DNA from 2 places in the Bradyrhizobium sp. 930_D9_N1_4 genome. Region 1 is predicted to be linked to the other one. Evidence: riboswitches for the same ligand, from Rfam matches in the RefSeq annotation. Region 1 holds a riboswitch; the other holds the start of a gene.
What was found. Region 1 has a riboswitch for glycine ahead of AB7532_RS23080 (D-amino acid dehydrogenase). Riboswitches for the same ligand answer to the same signal wherever they lie in the genome.

Region 1 (8,954 bases):
GAAGCCGCCGACGGCGATGCGTGTCATCAATACAGGTCCAGCGATTGAAAGTGCGCGACGTTAGCCCCGTGCTTGCGGCGAGAGCAAGCCGGGAAGCAATCGCGCCGTGCATGGCGTCAAGCCGTTTTGGGAATGCTTGAGGCAATCGCCGTCATTGCGAGCGAAGCGAAGCAATCCAGACCGTTTCCGCGGAGGGATTCTGGATTGCTTCGCTTCGCTCGCAATGACGAGTGGACAGACCTAGGCCGTGGCCGCCGCGCCTTCCGACACCGGCCGGAAGTTCGCAAAGTCCCAGTCGCGGCCGGGGGCGGCCTCGAGGAGGGCCCTGGTGTAGGCCTCCTTCGGATGCGTCAGCACCTCGGCGGCCGGACCCTGTTCGACGACGCGGCCGTGCTGCATCACCACGACCTCGTCGCAGATTTGCGCCGCGACGCGCAGATCGTGGGTGATGAACAGGATCGCGATGCCGAGCCGCTTCTGGATCTCGTCGAGCAGTTCCAGCACCTGCGCCTGCACCGAGACGTCGAGCGCGGAGACCGCTTCGTCCGCGACCAGCACGTCCGGATCGAGCGCGAGCGCGCGCGCAATGGCGATGCGCTGGCGCTGGCCGCCGGAGAACTGGTGCGGATAGCGGGTCACGGCGTCGGCGGGCAGGCCGACCAGCTCGAGCAGCTCGCGCGCCCGCTTCATCGCATCGGCATGCGAGGTGCCGTAATTGATCGGGCCCTCCGCGATGCTCTCGCCGACGGTGATGCGCGGGTTGAGCGAGCGGTAGGGGTCCTGGAACACGATCTGGATCTTCTGCCGGTGCGGCTGGAGCAGGCGCCGCGAGATGTCGGCGATCTCGCGGCCGGCCAGGCGCACGCCGCCCGAGGTCGGGTCGATCAGGCGCACGATGCAGCGTGCGACGGTGGACTTGCCCGAGCCGCTTTCGCCCACGATGCCGAGCGTGCGGCCCTTGCGCAGAGTCAGCGTCACCTTGTCGGCAGCGACGACCTCGCGGCCTTTGCCGAAGAACGCGCGCTCCTTGTAGACCTTGCTGAGGTCGTTGGCCTCCAGCACGACAGGTTCTTTGGTCTCCGGCCGCGCCGCACGCGGCACCAGGCTCGGCACTGCCGAGAGCAGATTGCGGGTGTACTCCATGGTCGGATTGCGCAGCACGGTCTCGAGCGGACCGGTCTCCACCAGCCGACCCTGCCGCATCACCGCGACGCGGTCGGCGATCTCCGCGACCACGCCCATGTCATGGGTGATGAACAGCACGGCCGTGCCGTGATCGCGCTGGAGGTCGCGGATCAAAGTCAAGATCTGCTTCTGCGTGGTGACGTCGAGCGCAGTGGTCGGCTCGTCGGCGATGAGCAGCTTCGGCTCCAGCACGAGCGCCATCGCGATCATGATGCGCTGGCGCTGACCGCCGGAGAGGCGGTGCGGGTAGGAGGCGAAGATGCGCTCGACCTGGGGCAGGCGGACCTGCTCCATCATGTCGAGGATGCGCTTCTTGCGCGCCCGCGCGTCGAGATTGGTGTGGGCGCGCAGCACTTCGTCGATCTGGCGACCGACCGGCACGACCGGATTGAGCGCGGTCATCGGCTCCTGGAAGATCATCGCCATCTGCGTGGCGCGCAGCTGGCGCAGCCGGCGGTCGGTCGCGGTAAGAATCTCCTCGCCGACGAGCTTGACGCTGCCGGCGGTCGGCACCAGCGTGCCCTTCGGTAGCAGGCCCATGGTGGTGAGCGAGGTCACCGACTTGCCCGAGCCGCTTTCGCCGACGAGACACAGCGTCTCGCGCTCGTGCACCTGGATCGAGATGCCGTCGATGATCTTGTGCGCGCCGGGCTTCTTGCCGATGGAGACGACGAGGTTACTGATGTCGAGGATGGGGCTGGTCATCGCTTTATCGCTCATCACTTGCCTTCCCGCTGCTTCATGCGCGGATCGAGTGCGTCGCGGGCGGCGTCGCCGATCAGATTGATGCTGAGAATCGCGATCGAGAGCAGCAGGCCCGGCCAGAAGATCAGCGTTGGCTTGAGCTGAAAATACTGGCGGCCTTCGGCCATGATGTTGCCCCAGGTCGGCGTCTCCGGCGAGATGCCGGCGCCGAGGAAGGAGAGGATGGCCTCGGTGAGGATCGCGGAGGCGCAGACATAGGTGCCCTGGACGATCAGCGGTGCGATCGTGTTCGGCATCAGATGCCGCCACATGATCTTCGGCAGCGACGAGCCGACCGAGATTGCGGCTTCGACATAAGGCTCTTCGCGCGCCGACAGCACGACCGAACGCACCAGTCGCGCCACGCGTGGGACTTCGGGAATGGTGATCGCGATCAGCACGGTCCAGATGCTGGCGCCGGACAGCGACACCACGGCGATCGCGAGCAGGATGCTCGGCATCGCCATCAGGCCGTCCATGACGCGCATCAGCACGGAATCGACCAGCTTGAAGAAGCCGGAGACGAGGCCGATCGCGAGGCCGATGACGACAGACATGATCGCCGCGCCGATGCCGATCAGCAGCGAGATGCGGCCGCCATAGATGACGCGCGACAACAGGTCACGGCCATAGGCGTCGGTACCGAGCAGGAACTGCGCCGACGAGGGCTTGAGCCGTTGCGAGGGGGCAAGCTGGACCGGATCATGCGGCGCGATCAGGGGTGCCAGGATCGAAACCAGCACGATCAAGGTGAGCAGGATCGTGGCCGCCGCGATGATCGGCGTCGAGGTCAGGAATCCGAAGCGCGGTCGCAGCGGCGACGTGATCGGAATGGAGGACTGGGGAAGGCTATCGACGGACATTGTTGTTGTTATCCTTGGCCCTAGTACCGGATCCGGGGATCGAGCAGCGTGTAGGCGACGTCGATCAGGAGATTGACGACGACGTAGATCAGCGACGTCAGCAAGATCATGGCCTGGATCACCGGGTAGTCGCGCGCCAGCACCGCGTCCACCGTGAGCCGGCCGATGCCGGGGATGTTGAACACGCTCTCGGTCACGACGACGCCGGAGATCAGCAGCGCAAAACCGGTGCCGATCACGGTGATCACGGGCACGGCGGCGTTGCGCAGCGCGTGCCGCATCATCACCGCGACCTCGTTGATGCCCTTCGCGCGTGCTGTCCGCACATAGTCCTCACCGAGCACGTCGAGCATTGCCGCGCGCGTCATGCGCGCGATCAGCGCGATGTAGATGAAGGACAGTGCGCAGGTCGGCAGGATGATGCGCTCGAAGAACGGGCCGAAACCGTTGAAGATGCTGCGGAAGCCCTGCACCGGCACCCAGCGCAGGTCGATCGCGAAGACCTCGATCAGGATGTAGCCGACCACGAACACCGGCACCGAGAAGCCGAGCACGGAGAGGCCCATCACGAAACGGTCGATCCAGGTGCCGTGCTTCCACGCCGCGATGACGCCGAGCGGCACGGCGACGATGACGGCGAGGATAATGGTCGAGAGCGCGATCGAGATCGACGGCTCCATGCGCTGGCTGATCATCTTGATGACCGGCAGGTTGGAGATCAGCGATGTCCCGAGATCGCCATGCAGCAGCTTGTTCACCCAGGTGACGAATTGCACGATCAGCGGCTCGTTGAGGCCGAGCGAGTCGCGGATGCGCTCGAGCCGTTCGGGTGTCGCGTTGTCGCCGGCGAGGATCGCGGCGGGATCGCCCGGCGTCAGCCGCAGCAACAGGAACACGAACAGCGCGACGACGCCCATCACAGGCACGGCGGCCAGAACGCGGCGAATGAGATAACCTAGCATGCACCTATCTCCGGCTGCGGAACTGGTGGGGCCGAGAAGCGCCCGTGGAATCGATTGTGTCTATCATGCACGCCTGTCACTCGGGCTGGAAAGCCGGCCGGAGAAGCCGATCTTTCGGGGCAAATTGTGTGCCAAGGGCAGGGCGGTCGCAAGGGGCCGCCCGGTGGCTGATATCGACCACTCAGGATGCATGACGTAACTCGCGCTCAACCCCAAGTTTTTGCTGAAGCGAAGGCGCGGTTGGCGGCGCGTTGAGGCCGCGCCAGCCGTCGATGGTTCCGGCAATCATCTGCGCGGTCGCGGCGGACAGGGTCCAGCCGAGATGACCGTGGCCGGTGTTGAAGAAGACGCCGGGCATCCGGCCCGCGCGCACCACCGGCATCATGTTCGGCATCATCGGCCGCAGCCCGGCCCACGGCACCACCCTGGACGTCTCGACGGCCGGGAAGTTGCCGCGGACCCAGTCGACCAGCGGCTGCACGCGGTCGGCGCGGATGTCGCGGTTGAAATCGTTGAATTCGGCGGTGCCGGCCACGCGAAAACGATCGGCGCCGAGCCGGCTGGTGACGATCTTGGCGGCTTCGTCGAGCAGGCTCACGGTCGGCGTCGCGTTGCGGCTTTCAGCGGTGTCGAGCTGCACGGTGATCGAATAGCCCTTCACCGGATAGACGTTGACGCGCTCGTCGAGCAGGCTGGCGAAGTGACGGCTGGCGACGCCGGCGCAGACCACGACGCCGTCCGCCTTCAGCATGCCGCGCGCGGATGCGACAGCATCACTGGCAGAAAGATCAGCCCAGCCGATGACAAAGCCGCCACCGGCCTGGGCTACGGAGTCGATGTCGGCTTCGTGGATGAAGGTCGCGCCGCGCCGTTTGCAGGCGTCCGCAAGCCCGCGGGTGAACTTGTGGATATCGCCGGTCGCATCCGAGGGCGTGTAGAAGCCGCCGTAACAATCCTTGCGCAACGTCGGCTCGATCGTGCGGATTTCTTCGGATGTCACCGGGCGGCGATCCAATCCGCCTTCCTGCAACAGCGCGTTGACGCGCAGGCCGGATTCGAAACCCTTCTTGTCGTGATAGATGTGGAGGATGCCGCGGCGTTCGAGATCGAAGTCGATGCCCTCGCGGGTCGCGATCTCGAACAGATGCTTGCGCGCTTCGATCGCGAGCCGCGTCGTCTCGATGGTGTTGGCGCGGTAGTTGCCGATGTTGGCGACGAACTCGCTCATCCACGAATATTTGTGCCAGTTCGGTCGCGGGTTCATCAGCAGCGGCGCATCGCGCCGGAACATCCAGCGTAAGCCTTTCAGGATCGTCGCGGTGCTGTTCCACACCTCGGCATTGCTGGCGGAGAGTTGCCCGCCATTGGCGAACGAGGTCTCCATCGCGGCGTAGCGGTGCTTGTCGAGCACCGTGACTTTGTAGCCGCGATCGAGCAGGGCATAGGCAGTCGTTACGCCGGTGATGCCGGCGCCGATGATGGCGATATGGGTCATGGAAAGTTCAGGGCTCCCGTGAGTTAGAGACGGCTGACCGCCGGCCGCAAGGCCGTTCGGCGCCCCATCTGTCACGGTTACCTGAGAGCTTGATCCGGCACGGACCCACGAGGCCTGACCTCATGACGTCTATGCGGACTATCCCCTTCGGTGGACGTCACGACTTTCAATCGTGCCGTCTCTCTCCAGATCGTCCTGACGATACAGTCCTTTTGCCTGAGAGTTTCCGGGGCGGTTGCTCCGTCGGCGCCGCAAAAAAAAGGCTGGTGGCCTTCGTTGCGATCTCTCCCGCATCGTCGCGTGGACCATCGAGCAGTACGATGCGCCTCATTTTTAGACAAGGCTAAATTTCAACCGCGACTGCCAACGTATTGTGCAGTGCGAAGTCGATTCAGTTTACGCCAGCGTCGCCAGCAATCCCGCCATCAGGCGCCCGCGTTCGACCAGGCTGTCGACCTCGATGAACTCTTCGAGCGTGTGGCCGTTGCCGCCACGCACGCCGAGGCCGTCGAGCGAGGGGATGCCCATCGCGCCCGTGAAGTTGGCATCGGAGCCGCCGCCCGAGCTCGCATGTGGCAATTCATGGCCGAGCGATTTGGCGATGCCGCGCGCCTTTTCATACAGCGCCATCGTGCCGGCATCCGGCTCCCACACCGGCCGCGTCACGCCGCGCGTCACCTTGAAGGTGACATCGTTGGACGTGCCCGACAGCGCCAGCATGCGCTCGACGCCGCGGTCGAGATCGGCCTGGCGCTTGGCCATGGAGAGCGCCTCGCCGGTCGCAGTTGTGGCAACGCAATTGACCCATTGCCCGCCATGCACGACGCCGACCGAGAAGGTGCAATCCTCCGTCGTCATCGCGTCGATGGCGAGGATCTGCCGCGCCATCTCGCGGATCGCCGAGCGTCCCGCCGACAATGTTGCGCCGGCGTGGCTCGGCCGTCCCGTCGCTTCGAGATTGAATCGCGCGATGGCGTAACGTCCGGTGGTGACGCCGTTGTCGGCGCGGCCTGGTTCGGGCACCAGCACATATTTGTTGCGGGCGGCTTCCGCCTCGATGATGTCGCGCGTCGAGGGCGTGCCGACTTCCTCATCCGGCGTGAACAGCACGGTGATCGGCAGGGGCGTCGTGAAGGAGGCGCGCGCAAGCTGCCGGATCGCTTCCAGCGAAAGGTAGTTGCCGCCCTTCATGTCGTAGATGCCGGGGCCGTAGCACTTGTTGCCTTCGCGCCGCCATTTCAGCTTCTCGATCGTGCCGATGGGGTGGACCGTGTCCATGTGGCCGGCGATCAGGATGCCGGGCTCGCCCTGCTTCGGGTGGGGAAAGCGCGCGCGGATGACGCCGCCAAAGCCCTGGCGTCCGCCGATGCGTTCGATCGTCGCACCCATGATCGCCATATCCCGCGCTGCGATATCGAGCATGCGGTTAACGGCGCCGGCATCCCAGGTCGGGCTTTCGCATTCCACCCAGGTGCGCAGGCCCTCGAGCATCGCTTCGGAATCGAAGGGAAGATTGGCTGGATTCATCTCAATGTCTCTCAAGCTTCGAAAGATGGAATGCGCATTGCATTGGCGCGAGGAGGACGCGTGGAGAGTGTTGTAGTGCCAAACCGATCTTTGTGGAGCCCGTGCACGCGATGCCATGGGCTGCACCGAAACCGGATTGACGCGCTCAACACTGTCTGCAAGTCTCGAAAAGATAAAGGCATTGCATGAGGTTAGTTCGCCCAAGGAACGAACCGAATGCTCAACCAATAATCTGCCTTTGAACAGTTTCACGTCAGGAGAAACTTTTATGTTGAGCTTGATGCGCCGGGGGCGTCGCGCGTTCGCCTCCACACTCGCGCTGTCGGTCGTCGCGTTGTCCACCGCAATGGCCTCGCCGGTCTTTGCGGCCGGCAAGACCATCACCGCGGTGATGCATTCGGATCTGCGCATCATCGATCCGATCTTCACCACCGCCTACATCACGCGAGACCATGGCTACATGGTCTACGACACGCTGATCACGACGGATTCGACCTTCAAGATCCAGCCGCAGATGGCGGACTGGAAAATCTCCGATGACAAGCTGACCTACACCTTCACGCTGCGCGACGGCCTGAAATGGCATGACGGCGCGCCGGTGACGGCGGAAGACTGCGTCGCTTCGCTCAAGCGCTGGGCCGCGGTCGACGGCATGGGCCAGCAGATGATGACCTTTACGGCCAGCATCGAGGCGACCGATCCCAAGACCATCACGCTGAAGCTCAAGGAGCCCTACGGCCTGGTGCTCGAATCGATCGGCAAGCCGTCCTCGCGCGTGGCCTTCATGATGCCGAAGCGCCTCGCCGAGACGCCGGCGGACAAGCAGATCCCCGAGCAGATCGGCTCCGGCCCCTTCAAGTTCGTGCAGGGTGAATTCCAGCCCGGCGTGAAGGCGGTCTACGTCAAGAACACCGATTACGTGCCGCGCAAGGAGCCGGCGAGCTGGACTGCCGGTGGCAAGGTGGTGAAGGTCGACCGCGTCGAGTGGATCACCATGCCGGACTCGCAGACCGCGGTGAACGCGCTGCAATCGGGCGACATCGACTTCATGGAAGTGCCGCCGTGGGATCTGCTGCCGGTGCTCGAAGGCAATGCCGATCTCAAGGTCGAGACGCTGAACAAGTTCGGCTACCAGACCCTCGGTCGCATGAACTTCCTCTATCCGCCCTTCGACAATCCGAAGATCCGCCGTGCAGCACTTCTGGCCATGAACCAGAAGGATGTGCTCGACGCGCTCGTCGGCAATCCCAAATACTACAAGATCTGCGGCGCCTTCTTCATCTGCGACACTCCGTTCGCAACCGATGTCGGCTCGGAATCGCTGGTCAAGGGCAACGGCATGGCCGAAGCCAAGAAGGCGCTCGCCGAGTCCGGCTATGACGGCACCCCCGTCGTGGTCATGGTGCCCGGTGACGTCGTGACGCTGAAGGCGCAGCCGACCGTTGCGGTGCAGTTGCTCCGCGAAGCCGGCTTCAAGGTCGACGCTCAGGCGACCGACTGGCAGACGGTGGTGAGCCGTCGCGCCAGCCAGAAGCCCCCGAAGGAGGGCGGCTGGAACATGTTCTTCACCAACTGGGTCAGCGCCGACGTCTCCAACCCGATCTCCAATCTGTCGATCGGCGGCCAGGGCAAAAAGGGCTGGTTCGGCTGGGCGGAGAACGCCAAGATCGAGAAGCTCAAGGACGACTTCGTCCGTGCCGCCTCGCTCGACGATCAGAAGAAGATCGCGACCGAGATCCAGAAGGAAGCCTATGACCAGGTGATCTACGTGCCGCTCGGTCAGTACCTGGCGCCGAGCGCGTGGCGCAAGTCGCTGACCGGCGTGCTCGACGGCCCGGCGACCCCGGTGTTCTGGAACGTCGACAAGACCGAGTAAGGCGAGGGCGTATCCAAAACCCTTTCGTCCCGACCAATACGCGGCGCCGCTGTCATCAGCGGCGCCGCTCGCCAAAGGAACTTCACAAGAGAGCTTCTCAAGAAAACTTCCAGGAGAACTTCAGTGTTCCAACTCATGCGGCGCCGGACGTTCGTCTCCACACTTGCGATCTCAGTCGTCGCGCTTTCGGCTCTCGCCTCGCCGGTTCTTGCCGCCGGCAAGACCATCACCGCCGTGATGCATTCGGATTTGCGCGTTCTCGATCCGATTTTCACCAGCGCCTATATCGCGCGTGACCATGG
Region 2 (8,954 bases), 160 kb from region 1:
GAAAATCAAAAGCCACCAGGGGGTGAAAGGCCCACTCGTCGCCGTAAAGAACATATTGCGAACAGAGAACATATAGGGTACATTGTTTTTATCGACGAGCCGCCCTGCCAATCGTTTGTCCCGCACCCGAATCCTCGCCATAAGGAGCACGACCCAATGTCCACCTCTGCCCTGCGTATCGTCGAAGGATCTTCCATGGACAAGAGTAAAGCCCTGGCCGCCGCGCTCTCCCAGATCGAGCGCCAGTTCGGCAAGGGCTCGGTGATGAAGCTCGGCAAGAACGACCGCTCGATGGATGTCGAGGCGGTCTCGTCGGGCTCGCTGGGGCTTGATATCGCGCTCGGGATCGGCGGCCTGCCAAAGGGGCGCGTCGTGGAAATCTACGGGCCGGAATCCTCGGGCAAGACCACGCTGGCGCTGCACACGGTGGCGGAAGCGCAGAAGAAGGGCGGCATCTGCGCCTTCATCGACGCCGAGCATGCGCTCGACCCGGTCTATGCCCGCAAGCTGGGCGTCAACATCGACGAACTCCTGATCTCGCAGCCCGACACCGGCGAGCAGGCGCTGGAAATCTGCGACACGCTGGTGCGTTCGGGGGCGGTCGACGTTCTGGTGGTCGATTCGGTCGCGGCGCTGGTGCCGAAGGCCGAGCTCGAAGGCGAAATGGGCGATGCGCTGCCGGGCCTCCAGGCCCGTCTGATGAGTCAGGCGCTGCGCAAGCTGACGGCCTCGATCAACAAGTCCAATACCATGGTGATCTTCATCAACCAGATCCGCATGAAGATCGGTGTGATGTACGGCTCGCCGGAAACCACGACCGGCGGCAACGCGCTGAAGTTCTACGCCTCCGTCCGCCTCGACATCCGCCGCATCGGCGCGATCAAGGAGCGCGACGAAGTGGTCGGCAACACCACCCGCGTCAAGGTGGTGAAGAACAAGCTGGCGCCGCCCTTCAAGCAGGTCGAGTTCGACATCATGTACGGCGAGGGCGTCTCCAAGATGGGCGAGATCCTCGATCTCGGTGTCAAAGCCGGCATCGTCGAGAAATCCGGCGCCTGGTTCTCCTATGACAGCCAGCGCCTCGGCCAGGGCCGCGAGAACTCGAAAGCGTTCCTGAAGGCCAACCCCGACATCACCGCCAAGATCGAGACCTCGATCCGCCAGAACTCCGGCCTGATCTCCGAGCAGATTCTGGCCGGCACGCCCGAGAGCGACGCCGACGGTGAGGAGCCGGGGGACGAGTAAACTTTAACGCGAAGAGTTTTTCGCGAGGAGCGGGCGCTGAGGACGTTGAGTTGCCGACGTCGTCAGTGCCCGTTTCGTTTTGGGGTACAAGGGATATCGGATCAGTTGTTGAGCCCGGGATCGTTGTGAGTTTGAATCAATCCGCGGTCATTGCCGCTCGCCGGATCATTATTGAGGCGGCGAAAAGCATACTTTCTGGAGGCGTGTCTCCGATAGAAGGTGCCAGAGCAATCGCAAGGCACAGCTTCGAGGCCCGTCTTGAAGACGATTCCGATATCTTGCCCTTCGTTGGAATTGCTTCGGAGACCGAGGCCTTGCCGCTGGGACGCGAAAGGGGGCGCTGGCAAGCGAGCGCGCCCGCGGAACTCCAGGGAAAGATCGATGAATCCCAAGCCTGGGCACTCACGCTCGCAGGCACCCATTGCCAGAGCCTTGTGGCTCGGTCGGGAAGCCTGATGCTTTGGCCTGACGACTAGTGCCGTAGGGTGGGCAAAGGCGCGCAAGCGCCGTGCCCACGATCTGTCACGTCATGCAAAGGTGGTGGGCACGCTTCCGCCTTCGCTCTGCGAGCTTCGGCGGACAAGTCGCTTTGCCCACCCTACGAGACCTCCGTTGGGGCCTACTCCGCGGCTTCTGCGTAATCGCTCACCGGCGGGCACGAGCACACCAGATTGCGGTCGCCATAGACGTTGTCGACGCGGCCCACCGGGCACCAGTATTTGTCGGTGCGCGAGGTGCCGGCGGGGAAGCAGCCTTCGCTGCGGGTGTAGGCGCGCGCCCAGTCGTCATCGGCGATGTCGTGCACGGTGTGCGGGGCGTGGCGCAGAGGCGAGGCCTCGATCTTGAAGCGGCCGGCCTCGACCTCGGCGATCTCCTTGCGGATCGCGATCATGGCGTCGCAGAATCGGTCCAGCTCCGCCTTCGATTCGGATTCGGTCGGCTCGATCATCAGCGTGCCCGGCACCGGGAAGCTCATGGTCGGCGCGTGGAAGCCGTAATCGATCAGGCGTTTTGCGATGTCGTCCACCGTAACGCCTGACGTCGTCTTCAGCGCGCGGGGATCGACGATGCACTCATGCGCGACGCGTCCCCTGGCGTTCTTGTAGAGCACCGGGAAATGCGCATCGAGGCGCGCGGCGATGTAGTTGGCGTTGAGGATCGCGATCTCGGTGGCGCGCTTCAAGCCTTCGCCGCCCATCATCAGGATGTAGATGTAGGAGATGGTCAGGATCGAGGCCGAGCCGAACGGTGCGGCCGAGACCGGACCGACCGGCGCATCGCCTTGCGTCGCGGGGTGACCGGGCAGGAACGGCGCGAGATGCGCCTTGACGCCGATCGGGCCCATGCCGGGGCCGCCGCCGCCATGCGGGATGCAGAAGGTCTTGTGCAGGTTGAGGTGGCTGACATCGGCGCCGTAATCGCCGGGCCTGCTAAGGCCGACCTGCGCGTTGAGATTGGCGCCGTCCAGATACACCTGGCCGCCATGGCCATGGACGATGTCGCAGATCTCGCGGATGTGCTCCTCGAACACGCCATGCGTCGAGGGATAGGTGATCATGACAGCGGCGAGATTGGCCGAGTGCTTTTCCGCCTTGGCGCGGAGATCATTGACGTCGACGTCGCCGTTCTTTTCACAGGCGACCACCACCACGTCCATGCCGACCATCGCGGCCGAGGCCGGGTTGGTGCCGTGGGCGGAGGAGGGGATCAGGCAGATTTTCCGGTGCGTCTCGCCGCGTGCCGCGTGATAGCCGCGGATCGCGAGCAGGCCGGCATATTCGCCCTGCGCGCCCGAATTCGGTTGCAGCGAGATCGCGTCATAGCCGGTGATGTCGCACAGCCATTTTTCCAGCCGCGCGAACAGCGCGTGATAGCCCTTGGCCTGCTCGCGCGGGGCGAACGGGTGGAGGCTGCCGAATTCCGGCCAGGTCAGCGGCATCATCTCGGTGGTCGCGTTCAGCTTCATCGTGCAGGAGCCGAGCGGGATCATGGCGCGGTCGAGCGCGAGGTCGCGGTCGCTGAGCTTGCGCATGTAGCGTAGCATCTCGGTTTCCGAGCGATGCGCGTGGAACACCGGATGGGTGAGGAATTCGGTCGCGCGCTTCAGCGCGTCCGGCAGCGCCTCGCGCGTGGTCGCGTCGACCTCGGCATAGGCAAGCGTGCCGCCGAAGGCGCGCCAGACGGCTTCGACCGTGGCTGATGTCGTGGTCTCGTCGAGCGCGATGCGCAAGCTCGTTTCGCCGACGCCGAGATTGATTGTCTGGGCGGCCGCGCGAGCGACGATCTCGGCGCGCCTGGCGCCGGCATCGACGCTGAGCGTGTCGAAGAAGCTTTCGGACTGCAGCGTGAAGCCGAGCTTGCGCAGGCCGGCCGCGAGCACGGCGGCGCGGCGATGGACGTTGCGCGCGATCTGCGCCAGTCCTTCCGGGCCGTGATAGACCGCATACATCGAGGCGATCACGGCGAGCAGCACCTGCGCGGTGCAGATGTTGGAGGTCGCCTTCTCGCGGCGGATGTGCTGCTCGCGGGTCTGGAGCGCGAGGCGGTAGGCCGGTGCGCCGCGCGAATCCACGGAGAGGCCGACGAGGCGGCCGGGCAGCGAGCGCTTCAGCGCATCGCGCACCGCCATATAGGCCGCGTGCGGTCCGCCATAGCCCATCGGCACGCCAAAGCGTTGCGCCGAGCCGATCGCGATGTCGGCGCCGAGCTCGCCGGGCGACGCCAGCAATGTCAGTGCCAGGAGATCAGCGGCCACGATGGCCAGCGCGCCCTTGGCTTTCAGTGCCGCGATCGCGGGCCTGATGTCGCGCACCGCGCCCGAAGAGCCCGGATATTGCAGCAGCGCGCCGAGCACGTCCGCTTTGTCGAGATCGGTGAGGGGATCGCCGACGACCAGGGTCCAGCCGAGCGGCGCGGCGCGGGTGCGCATCACCGCGAGCGTCTGCGGATGGACGTCCTTGTCGACGAAGAAGGCCTTTGCCTCGACCCGCGAGTGCCGCTCCGCCAGCGCCATGGCTTCGGCGGCGGCGGTGGCTTCATCGAGCAGCGAGGCGTTGGCGACGTCGAGCCCGGTGAGATCGCAGATCATGGTCTGGAAGTTGAGCAGCGCTTCCAGCCGGCCCTGGCTGATCTCGGGCTGGTAGGGCGTGTACGCCGTGTACCAGGCCGGGTTCTCCAAGATGTTGCGCTGGATCACCGCGGGCAAAATCGTGCCGGAATAGCCCTGGCCGATCAGCGAGGTGAACACCTGGTTCTGACGTGCGAGCTCGGCCATGTGCGCGATCGCCTCGGTCTCGCTCAAGGGCTTGCCGAGATCGAGCGGGGCGGCCTGTCGGATCGAAGCCGGCAGCGTTTCCGCCATCAGCGCGTCGACGCTTTTGGCGCTGACGGCTTCCAGCATCGCGGTGACATCGCGCGCGGAGGGGCCGATGTGGCGGCGAACGAAGGTGGCGGTGTCGCCGTTGGATTTGCGGTGCGCGGTCATCATGGGTCCTCGCTTAGGAGTTGCTGTCATCGCCCGCCTTGTGCGCAATGCGCACTCGGGCGGGCGATGATGTGGTAGCGGTTCGCCTCATCACTCCGCTGTCATGCCCCGCGAAGGCGGGGCATCCAGTAGACGCAGGCGTTCGTGATTTAACCGAGAAGCCGCGGCGTACTGGATCACCCGCCTGCGCGGGTGATGACACTGAGAATGAGGTTGGAGTTCTCATCTCACGCCGTATGCGCCTTGTACGCGGCCTCATCCATGAGGCCGCCGAGCTCGCTCTTGTCGGCAATTTTGATCTTGAAGAACCACGCCTTGCCTTGCGCGTCGGAGTTCACCAGCGCCGGCTCTGCGGCGAGTGCGTCGTTGATCTCGGTCACCTCGCCCGAGACGGGCGCGTAGATGTCTGATGCGGCCTTGACCGATTCCACGACGGCGGCGGCTTCGGTCTTCTTCAGCGTGCGGCCGACCTTGGGCAGCTCGACGAACACGACGTCGCCGAGCTGGGACTGCGCGTAGTCGGTGATCCCAACGGTGGCGACGTCGCCGTCGATGGCCAGCCATTCATGGTCGGAGGTGTACAGCGTCGTGGTCATTGTCTCAGTCCTCAGCGTTTGTAGGTATTTTTCACGAAGGGCATGGCGGCGACGGTGAGGGCTAAGCGTTGCCCGCGCACCTCGGCAAAGAGCTTTGTATCGAGCGCGCTCAGGCTCGTGGGCACATAGCCCATCGCGACCGGCGCATTCAGGCTCGGGCCGAAACCGCCCGAGGTGACTTTTCCGATTGCGTCACCGCCTGCGTCGTCCGCAAACAGCAGCGCGCCCTCGCGCACCGGGGCGCGGCCTTGCGCGAGCAGGCCGACGCGGCGGCGGGATGCGCCGTGATCGAAATGAGCGAGGATATTCGAGGCGCCCGGAAAGCCGCCGGCACGGGCGCCACCGGTGCGGCGGCTCTTCTGCACCGACCATTCCAGCGCGGCTTCAACCGGCGTGGTCGCGGTGTCGATGTCGTGGCCGTAGAGACAGAGCCCGGCTTCCAGCCGCAGACTGTCGCGGGCGCCTAGGCCGATCGGCATCACGTCGGGATTGTCGAGCAGCGTCCTGGCGAGACGCGCGGCATCGGCCGCGGGGACCGAAATCTCGAAACCGTCCTCGCCGGTGTAGCCCGAGCGCGAGACGAAACAGTCGATACCCGCAACCTTGTGCGGACCGGCATCCATGAACTTCATGGCGGGCGCTTCTGCACATAATTTCGCCAGCGCCGATTCCGCCTTCGGGCCCTGCAGCGCGATCAGTGCGCGGTCGGCAAGCGAATCGATGACGCAGTCGCTGGAGAGATTCGCGCGCAGATGCGCCTCGTCCGCGTCCTTGCAGGCGGCGTTGACGACCAGGAACAGATGATCGCCGAAATTGGCGACCATGAGATCGTCGAGAAGCCCGCCATCCTTATTGGTGAACTGGGCGTAGCGCTGGCGGCCCGGTGCAATCGCCACGATGTCCTGCGGCACCAGCCGCTCCAGCGCGCGGGCGGCGTCCTCGACCTTGCCCGATTTCGGCCGAAGTGCGAGCTGGCCCATGTGGGAGACGTCGAACAGGCCGGCGGCGGTGCGGGTCTGGAGGTGCTCTTTCAGCACGCCGGCAGGATATTGCACGGGCATGTCATAGCCCGCGAACGGCACCATCTTGCCGCCGAGGGAGACATGCAAGTCGTAAAGGGGGGTACGTTTCAGGGAGTCTTTGTCGTCACGTACTGACATTACAGGGTCCTCGGCGGTTCCCCGGGAACGATTTCCCGTGGACACCAGTCGAAGCCCCATCTGTCGCTGTGCCTGAGAGTATTATCCCGTCGGCGGACGCAGTCCGGACCTAAGCCCGTCGGCGCCTCTTTCCAGATGTCGTCAAAGCCACGCGGTCCTTTTGCCTGAGAGTTTCCGGGGCGGTTGCTCCTTCGGCGCCGGCTACCAAGTTGCCGGTCTCTCCCGACGTGGCCGTACGATACAGATGGGTACAGACCACAGGCCGGCCAAGCCTGTCAACGCGGCCTTTGCGGCTTTCCAAAGGGATTGCAACGGGATTGCGCGCCTGCGGCAACCCACTGATCTCTCTGCACAGTTTCTGGACAGCGAAGCTGGCCTTGTCTAAAAGCGCTGTGGCCCGCAGATATCAGCCCAAATCGACAGGTTTGGATGGCAAATTGGCGGGTCCAAGCACACCCGATTGGATGAACATGAGCGGCGTCAACGAGATCAGGTCGACCTTTCTGAACTTCTTTGCCGAGAACGGCCACGAGATCGTGTCGTCCTCGCCATTGGTGCCGCGCAACGATCCGACGTTGATGTTCACCAATGCCGGCATGGTGCAGTTCAAGAACGTCTTCACCGGCGTCGAGAAGCGGCCGTATCAGCGCGCCACCACGTCGCAGAAATGCGTGCGCGCCGGCGGCAAGCACAACGACCTCGACAATGTCGGCTACACCGCGCGCCATCTCACCTTCTTCGAGATGCTCGGCAACTTCTCGTTCGGCGACTATTTCAAGGAACGCGCGATCGAGCTGGCCTGGAAGCTGATCACCAAGGAATACGGGCTCAAGAAGGACAAGTTGCTCGTCACCGTCTACCACACCGACGACGAGGCGGCTGGCCTCTGGAAGAAGATCGCCGGATTCTCCGAGGACCGCATCATCCGCATCCCGACGTCGGACAATTTCTGGGCGATGGGCGACACCGGCCCGTGCGGCCCGTGTTCGGAAATCTTCATCGACCGCGGCGACCACATCTGGGGCGGTCCTCCCGGCTCGCCGGAAGAGGACGGCGACCGCTTCCTCGAATTCTGGAATCTCGTGTTCATGCAATACGAGCAGGTGACGAAGGAGCAGCGCGTTGACCTGCCGCGTCCCTCGATCGACACCGGCATGGGCCTCGAGCGCATGGCCTCGATCATGCAGGGCGTCGACAGCGTGTTCGAGACCGACCTGTTCCGTCATTTGATCGACGCGACCTCGTCGGCGCTGGGCCACGGGCCGAACGAGCAGACCGTGGCCTCGTTCCGCGTCATCGCCGACCATCTGCGTTCCTCGGCCTTCCTGGTTGCGGACGGCGTGCTGCCGTCGAACGAGGGCCGCGGCTATGTGCTGCGCCGGATCATGCGCCGCGCGATGCGCCATGCGCAGCTGCTCGGCGCCAAGGAGCCGCTGATGCATCGGCTGGTGTGGGCGCTGGTGCGCGAGATGGGCCAGGCCTATCCCGATTTGATGCGCGCGGAAAATCTGATCGAGGAAACGCTGCGGCTGGAAGAGACCCGCTTCCGCAAGACGCTGGTGCGCGGCTTGTCGATTCTCGACGAGAAGTCGGCCGGCCTGAAGAAAGGCGACATGTTCGACGGCGACGTCGCCTTCACGCTCTACGACACCTACGGCTTCCCGCTGGATTTGACGCAGGACGCGCTGAAGTCGCGCGGCATCGGCGTCGATCAGGCCTCGTTCACCGATGCGATGGAGCGCCAGAAGGCCAAGGCGCGCGAATCCTGGAAGGGTTCTGGCGAAGCCGCCTCCGAAGCGATCTGGTTCCCGCTGCGCGAGAAGCTCGGAGCCACCGAATTTTTGGGATACGAGACCGAGAGCGCCGAAGGCGTGGTGACCGCGCTGGTGAAGGACGGCAAGGAAGCCGACAGCCTCAAGGCGGGCGAAACCGGCGCGATCGTGCTGAACCAGACGCCGTTCTATGCGGAGTCCGGCGGCCAGGTCGGCGACACCGGCGTGTTGTTGGGCGAGGGCGGCATCAAGTTCCGCGTCACCGATGCGCAGAAGAAGCTCGGCGATTTCTTCGTGCATGTCGGCACGGTCGAGAGCGGCGAGCTGAAGCTCGGCACCGCGCTCCAGCTCGAGGTCGATCATTCCAGGCGCTCCTCGATCCGCGCACATCACTCGGCGACGCATCTGATTCACGAGGCGCTGCGTCAGGTGCTTGGCGATCACATCGCCCAGCGCGGCTCGATGGTCGCGCCGGATCGTTTGCGCTTCGACTTCGTGCATCCGAAGCCGATCACGGCCGAAGAGCTCGCCCGCGTCGAGGACATCGCCAACGACGTGGTGCTGGAGAATGACGAAGTCACCACGCGCGTGATGGGCGTTGACGAGGCCCGCGAGGCCGGGGCGCGCGCCCTGTTCGGCGAGAAGTATGGCGACGAGGTTCGCGTCGTCTCGATGGGCCGCACCGCGCGTGAGCGCG

Region 2: it holds a riboswitch for glycine, as region 1 does, so the genes downstream of both, gcvT (glycine cleavage system aminomethyltransferase GcvT) here and AB7532_RS23080 (D-amino acid dehydrogenase) in region 1, are expected to answer to the same signal.

Annotation. Positions count from the first base shown of each region.
Region 1 is NZ_CP197236.1:4,841,961-4,850,914, reverse strand. It holds gene AB7532_RS23100 (M81 family metallopeptidase) at 1-27, opposite strand, end outside; gene AB7532_RS23095 (ABC transporter ATP-binding protein) at 241-1,890, opposite strand; gene AB7532_RS23090 (ABC transporter permease) at 1,905-2,792, opposite strand; gene AB7532_RS23085 (ABC transporter permease) at 2,813-3,754, opposite strand; gene AB7532_RS23080 (D-amino acid dehydrogenase) at 3,936-5,249, opposite strand; glycine riboswitch at 5,316-5,440, opposite strand; glycine riboswitch at 5,444-5,550, opposite strand; gene AB7532_RS23075 (M20/M25/M40 family metallo-hydrolase) at 5,646-6,776, opposite strand; gene AB7532_RS23070 (ABC transporter substrate-binding protein) at 7,045-8,652, shown strand; gene AB7532_RS23065 (ABC transporter substrate-binding protein) at 8,776-8,954, shown strand, end outside.
Region 2 is NZ_CP197236.1:5,004,896-5,013,849, reverse strand. It holds gene recA (recombinase RecA) at 157-1,245, shown strand; gene gcvP (aminomethyl-transferring glycine dehydrogenase) at 1,865-4,729, opposite strand; gene gcvH (glycine cleavage system protein GcvH) at 4,957-5,325, opposite strand; gene gcvT (glycine cleavage system aminomethyltransferase GcvT) at 5,337-6,485, opposite strand; glycine riboswitch at 6,629-6,720, opposite strand; gene alaS (alanine--tRNA ligase) at 6,956-8,954, shown strand, end outside.